DNA from 2 places in the Eubacterium sp. AF34-35BH genome. Region 1 is predicted to be linked to the other one. Evidence: a T-box and tRNA genes for the amino acid it is inferred to sense, from the RefSeq annotation. Region 1 holds a T-box; the other holds one or more tRNA genes.
What was found. The T-box of region 1 lies ahead of DWZ69_RS04150 (valine--tRNA ligase). A T-box ahead of a tRNA ligase gene usually reads a tRNA of that ligase, here a tRNA-Val.
Positions count from the first base shown of each region.

Region 2: it encodes a tRNA-Val, which carries the amino acid that the T-box ahead of DWZ69_RS04150 (valine--tRNA ligase) is inferred to sense. The anticodon was not compared.

Region 1 covers NZ_QUDZ01000003.1:107,351-110,847, forward strand. The annotation lists gene DWZ69_RS04150 (valine--tRNA ligase) at 1-1,860, opposite strand, end outside; T-box leader at 1,989-2,192, opposite strand; gene DWZ69_RS04155 (acyltransferase) at 2,216-3,319, opposite strand; gene DWZ69_RS12050 (hypothetical protein) at 3,463-3,497, shown strand, end outside.
Region 2 covers NZ_QUDZ01000003.1:6,057-9,553, reverse strand. The annotation lists gene DWZ69_RS03725 (Tex family protein) at 1-609, shown strand, start outside; gene DWZ69_RS03720 (leucine-rich repeat domain-containing protein) at 1,043-1,933, shown strand; tRNA gene DWZ69_RS03715 (tRNA-Val) at 2,198-2,270, shown strand; tRNA gene DWZ69_RS03710 (tRNA-Met) at 2,326-2,399, shown strand; gene ispF (2-C-methyl-D-erythritol 2,4-cyclodiphosphate synthase) at 2,568-3,053, shown strand; gene DWZ69_RS03700 (phosphatidylglycerol lysyltransferase domain-containing protein) at 3,064-3,497, shown strand, end outside.

The sequences.
Region 1 (3,497 bases):
CACATCTTTGGCTAAAGTGTTAACTTTTGATAAAATCCACTTATCCGCATCTGTAAGATTTTCAGGTTTCTTACTTAAATCAATATTTTCTTCAGGAAGATTCATCTGAATAAATCTTGAAGCATTCCATACTTTGTTAGCAAAGTTTCTTGATGCTTCTACTCTTTCCCAGTAGAATCTCATGTCGTTACCTGGTGCATTACCTGTAATAAGTGTAAATCTTAATGCATCTGCACCGTATTTATCAATTACTTCAAGTGGATCAATACCGTTTCCAAGAGACTTACTCATTTTACGTCCCTGAGAATCACGAACCAAACCATGTATTAATACTGTATTAAAAGGAACTTCTCCCATATGTTCAAGTCCTGAGAACATCATTCTGATTACCCAGAAGAAAATAATATCATATCCTGTTACTAAAACATTTGTAGGATAGAAATAATCTAACTCTTCTGTCTTGTCAGGCCAACCAAGTGTACTAAATGGCCACAAAGCTGATGAGAACCATGTATCAAGTGTATCAGGGTCCTGTCTCATTTCTTTACCACAGCATGGACATGTAGCATGGTCTTCTTTTGTTACAACCATTTCTCCACAGTCATCACAGTAGAACGCAGGAATTCTGTGTCCCCACCATAACTGACGTGAAATACACCAGTCACGAATATTTTCAAGCCAGTGGAAATATGTTTTATCAAAGTGTGGTGGTACAAATTTTGTATCGCCATTCTTAACAGCGTCAATTGCAGGTTTTGCAATTTCATCCATTTTTACAAACCACTGTTTTGATACTCTAGGTTCAATAGTTGTATGACATCTGTAGCATGTACCAACGTTGTGTTCATGATCTTCAATCTTAACAAGGAAGCCTTCTTTGTCTAAGTCTTCAACAATTGCTTTTCTTGCTTCATATCTGTCCATACCTGCGTACTTTGGATAATCATCAACAATCTTAGCATCATCTGTTAATACATTAATAACAGGTAAGTTATGACGAAGTCCAACTTCAAAATCGTTAGGGTCATGAGCTGGTGTAATCTTAACTACACCTGTACCAAAATCAATACCTACATAGTCATCAGCAATAATAGGAATTTCTCTTCCAACTAAAGGAAGTGTAAGAGTCTTTCCTACTAAATCTTTATATCTGTCATCATTTGGGTTTACTGCTACTGCTGTATCACCAAGTAATGTTTCAGGTCTTGTTGTAGCAAGCTGAATATAGCCTGAACCATCTGTTAAAGGATATCTTAAATGCCAGAACTTACCAGCCTGATCTTCATATTCTACTTCTGCATCAGAAATTGATGTTAAGCAGTGTGGACACCAGTTGATGATTCTTTCACCACGATAAATCTGTTTCTTATTATATAAATTAACAAATACTTCTTTTACAGCCTTTGAGCAGCCTTCATCCATTGTGAATCTTTCTCTGTCCCAGTCACATGAAGAACCAATCTTCTTAAGCTGTGAAACAATACGTCCACCATACTGTTTCTTCCATTCCCATGCTCTGTCAAGAAAAGCTTCTCTTCCAATATCTTCTTTTTTTACGCCTTCTTCACGCATCTTTTCTACAATCTTTGCTTCTGTAGCAATTGATGCATGGTCAGTTCCAGGAAGCCATAAAGCTTCATAGCCCTGCATTCTTTTAAATCTAATTAAAATATCCTGCATTGTATTATCAAGGGCATGTCCCATGTGGAGCTGTCCTGTAATATTTGGAGGTGGCATAACAATAGTAAATGGTTTCTTACTTCTGTCTACTTCTGCATGGAAGTATTTCTTCTCCTGCCACTTCTCATAAAGTCTGTCTTCAATCTCTGCGGGATTGTAATTCTTCTCAATTTCCTTCATTTTTTCCTCCTGTAACATTGCCCTGCCTTCGGCTGGTGGCAATGTGTGTCTATTTTTGTCAATTAGTACACATACAAGAAAAAAGAGCAGCAACGCTACTCTTTTTCTTCTGTATTCCAATGGTAGCACTAAAGGGCGAATAAATTCGCGGTACCACCTTCATTTATCTCTTCTCTTATCCTATAACGGAGACGAACCGATTGTGGCTAATGGACTCTTTCTCACCACAACTGCTTAAAAACTACCTTCACAAACACTTCTCTAAAGGGCTTCCACCATTCCCTTCTCTCTGTCAAAGGTTATTTGCTACTCCTTTTCATCATCGCATTTGACATATAGAAATATAATATAAATTTTATTTATGTTTGTCAACTTTTTCTCTGATTTTATCAGTCATTTTATTATATCCCAAATACTTTTTCATCAATTCGACAATCATTGATACCATTAGGCTTATTGCAAGTAGAACAATAATTATAACCGGTGGATATTTAAAACTATAAATAAACTTTCTAAAATACGTTGCTCTGATAAATGTATGTATCAGGAAAATATTCATTGAATGCTTTCCTATAAAACCAAGTGCTGTGTTTAAATATTTTATAGGATTTATAAATTCATAGCAAAAACAAATAACTATAAAAGGAATTACCCCATCTTTTATTTCAAACAAAATTGCTGATACTCCACTCTGTCTAAATTTAATGGATGCAAGTATTAAAATAATTCCTACTAATAATTTAACTGTTTTATTAAGAATATTTGATTTTTTTATCACTTCATAATTTGCAATTTTCACAAGCCACTTTTTATCAGCACTTACAATTCCTAAAAACACAACAGGTAACCAATGTATTATAGACGAATCTGTCACTGCTAATTGTCTTGATAAAATTGAAAACAAAACAAACATATACACAAAACCAATTTTTTCGTATATCTTAATTGCAAGTGGAATAATCAAAATAAGTGTAACAGCCAAACTCATATACCACCATGTTCCTACTAACGTAGGTGTACCAAACAAATTGGCTATCCCCAGTCCATCTAAACAGAAATATATTACTCCTTGAATATTTTTCCCATATATCTCGATTGGAAGTCTGTTGTAAATAAGTCCAAATATTTCACAGAATAAAAACACAAATATCCAGCCTATATACAAATTAAAAAATCGATGTTTAACATATTCGGAAATATTGTCATATTTCAATTTTGACAACTGATATTGTTTTTTTAATGATATTGTAATGCCATAAGCTGTTAAAAAAACAAAAATCGGTACACAGATTTTTAGAAAAGCAGCTATATAATTCACAATACTCTCCGAAAAAGGACTAAAGACTACTTGCAAATTTCTATATCTGTCTCCTGATAAAAAGCAATGATGAAACATTAAAAATAAAATTGCTATACCTTTTATTATGTTTGTATCTTTTTTTGAGAAATTCTCTTTCATATTTCCCTATACCTCTCATATTTGTCCTATCAGCATATAATATCACATTTTCTATAACATTTAAACTAATTTCCACTTAACACATCAATTAATTTAACTTTTATATTTATTTTGTGATATATTTACGCAGGAGGAGGTATGTTATGAAAAATTTATCTAAAATTATCTTACATACGCT
Region 2 (3,497 bases), 100 kb from region 1:
TATAGAGAGGAAAACGGTCAGTTTACAACAAGAAAGCAGCTATTAAAAGTTGCTAAATTAGGTCCAAAGGCTTTTGAACAGTGTGCAGGTTTCCTTAGAATCAGAAATGGAAAAGAACCTTTGGATTATACAAGTGTTCATCCTGAAAGTTATACAGCAGCTAAAAAGCTTTTAAAGAAATTTGGTTACACAACAGAGAATTTGCTATCAGGAAATGTTAAAATTGCAAAAGATGTAAAAGACATTAAAGCTGTGGCAGAAGAAATTGATACGGACGAAATAACCTTAAAAGACATGATTGCTGAAATGGAAAAGCCGGGTAGAGATCCAAGAGAAGAAATGCCTAAGCCAATCCTTAAAAGTGATGTTTTAGATTTTGATGATTTAAAAGAAGGCATGGAACTTAAAGGAACTGTAAGAAATGTAATTGATTTTGGGGTTTTTGTTGATATTGGTGTTCATCAGGACGGTCTTGTTCATATTTCAGAAATGAGTGATAAGTTTATAAAACATCCATTAGATGTGGTATCTGTTGGAGATGTTATAAATGTGAAAGTATTAAGTGTTGATAAGCAAAGAAAGCGTATTCAGCTTACTATGAAATTATAATATAAGATTGCAGTTTGATGTAAGATGCTGCTTAATGTAAGATTACAGTTTGATGTAAGATTATAGTAGAAAAATGGTTTGCTTCCTATAAGGAGTCAAACCATTTTTTTGTATATTCAAGAAAGTTCTGTTCATCCTCTGTAAGTAATTTATCCTTATCCCAGGCGATGGCAAGAGAACGGGATACTTTTTCTTTAAGTGGAACTATTGTAACTTTATCTGAATGTTGCAGATTACAAAAAGTGAAATAGAAATAATACATAGAGTTTAAAAAGATAAAATTTACATAAAGGATGAAAAATGGTACAATATTCCATGTTGAAGGGGTTGGAAGACTTAAATTATATTTTCAAGAAAATTCTAAATTTCTAAAATAAGTATGAAAAGAATTTCCCGAATCCCCAATAAAATATTATATGCGGAGGAAGTGTTTATGAAAAAAAGAACATTAAAGTATTTATTTTTAATTGCTGCAATTATGTTTTGTGTAAGTAGTAATACAAAAGTTCAAGCAGCATCAGATTTTGTTATTAAAAAGAGTGGGCAGGAGTACATACTGACAGAATATAAGGGAAGAGATACTACAGTATATGTTCCTAAAAAAGTAACTATTATAAACGGTGCTTTTAAGAATAATAAGAAAATCAAAAAGATTGTTTTATCAGATAAGGTAGATAGTATTTATGATGGTAGTTTTGATACGTTGAAGAACCTGAAAGAAGTAGTTTTTTCAAAAGGTTTAACAACAATAGAAAAAGGAGCTTTTAGAAAGTGTCCTAAAGTAAAGAGCATTAAAATTCCTAAAAAATGCAAATATATAGGTGATTATGCTTTTGCCGGATTGTCAGGTTTGAAATCAATAAAAGTTGAAAAAGGCAACAAATCTTTTAAAGTGTACAAGGGAGCATTATTTAACAGTAAGAAGACGGAGTTAATTTGCTATCCAAGAAAATATAGTGGAAACAAAGTATTTACTGTTCCCAAAACAGTAAAAGTTATTGCAAGTTACGCGTTTAAGGATAATTGCTATTTGGAGAAATTAATAATCAAAGGTGATGCTTACGATGGTGGCTATGATGACATGAAGGCGTTTACTAATATGAAAAAACTCAAGACTGTAGTGTTTAAAACAACACAGAAGAGAGATAATATTAGTTTTCGTAATTGCAAAAAATTAAAAAAGGTTGTCTTAGCTGAAGGAACTGAAAAGATTATAGACAAGCAATTTTATGGTTGTAAAAATTTAACAATCATTAATATTCCAAAATCTGTGAAAATAATTGAAAAGAATGCATTTAAAGGTTGTCCAAAATTAAAATTGTAGAATGGAGAGAAAAGGCATCGAAGATAAGGTTATAAAAAACTTTATTTTCGATGTTTTCTTATGTAATGGAAAATTATTCTGGAGATTCTATTATGCCATAAAAGCTATAGATATGTCTATGAGATTTGGTTCTATAGCAAAGGAATAATAGAGTGGAATTTAGATATGCAAAATGGCCAAAATAAAAAATGTTAAAAAAAATAAAAAAAGTGCTTGACAATTTTCGCTCAAAAGTATATATTAATAAAGCAGTTTGAAAGCAACGGGATCTTAGCTCAGCTGGGAGAGCATCTGCCTTACAAGCAGGGGGTCACAGGTTCGAGCCCTGTAGGTCCCATTTATAAGTTTTCAAATGACAATTTAATAATTAACACTTACGTGTTATTCATTGTGGCGAGATAGCTCAGTTGGCTAGAGCACACGGTTCATACCCGTGGTGTCGAGGGTTCGAATCCCCCTCTCGCTACTTTTTTATTGCCCTAAAATATATTTTTTGTTTTAGGGTTCTTTTTTTACCAAAATTAAGGGATTAGATAACTTTTTTCGTTTTTGTACATAATATAATGATTTTATTAAAAAGTGTGGTATAATAAAAACATCTTTGCGGAAAAATATAATTTAATAGGAGAATACTATGAGAATAGGGATGGGATATGATGTCCATAAATTAGTAGAAAACAGAAAATTAATATTAGGCGGAGTGGAGATTCCATACGAGTACGGACTTCTTGGACATTCAGATGCGGATGTTGTTGTTCATGCAATTATGGACGGGTTACTTGGTGCGGCAGCATTAGGTGATATAGGAAAACATTTCCCTGATACTGATCCACAATATAAGGATATTTCAAGTATTAAATTATTGATGCATGTAGGAAAATTATTAGAAGAAAATAATTATGTAATAGGAAATATTGATGCAACAATTATATGCCAGAAACCAAAACTTGCACCTTTCAGGGAACAAATGGTAAAAAACGTGGCAGATGCATTAAATATTAATGTGAATCAGGTGTGCATAAAAGCAACAACAGAAGAAGGGTTAGGTTTTACAGGGGAAGGACTTGGAATTTCATCACAGGCTATTGTATTGTTAGAGGAGAATATACATAACAGATAGAAGGCAAAATATGAAAGATTATCAATTACACGAAATAAAAATAGAGGACTACAACCAAATAAATGAATATTACAATTTAAGAAGACCGGAGACGGCAGACAGTAATATACTTGATTTGTTCCTTTGGGAGAATTGTTATCCTACATGGTATTTTACAAATGAACATGGATTAATGTGGGTGGCAAAGAGTGAAGATAATCAATACTATTCATCAGTGCCTTGTTGCAGGGAAGAAGACTTGAAAGAATGTTTCCTTGAAACACAGGACTATTTCAACAATGTATTAAAGAAGAAACTAACAATGTACCTTGTTGATAAGAAGGCTCTTGAAACTTTAGATTTGCCGGAAGATGAATATATAGTAATACCTGACAGAACATACTACGATTATGTATATGATGCTGAAAAACTAAGAACTTTCAGTGGCAAAAAATACCACAAGAA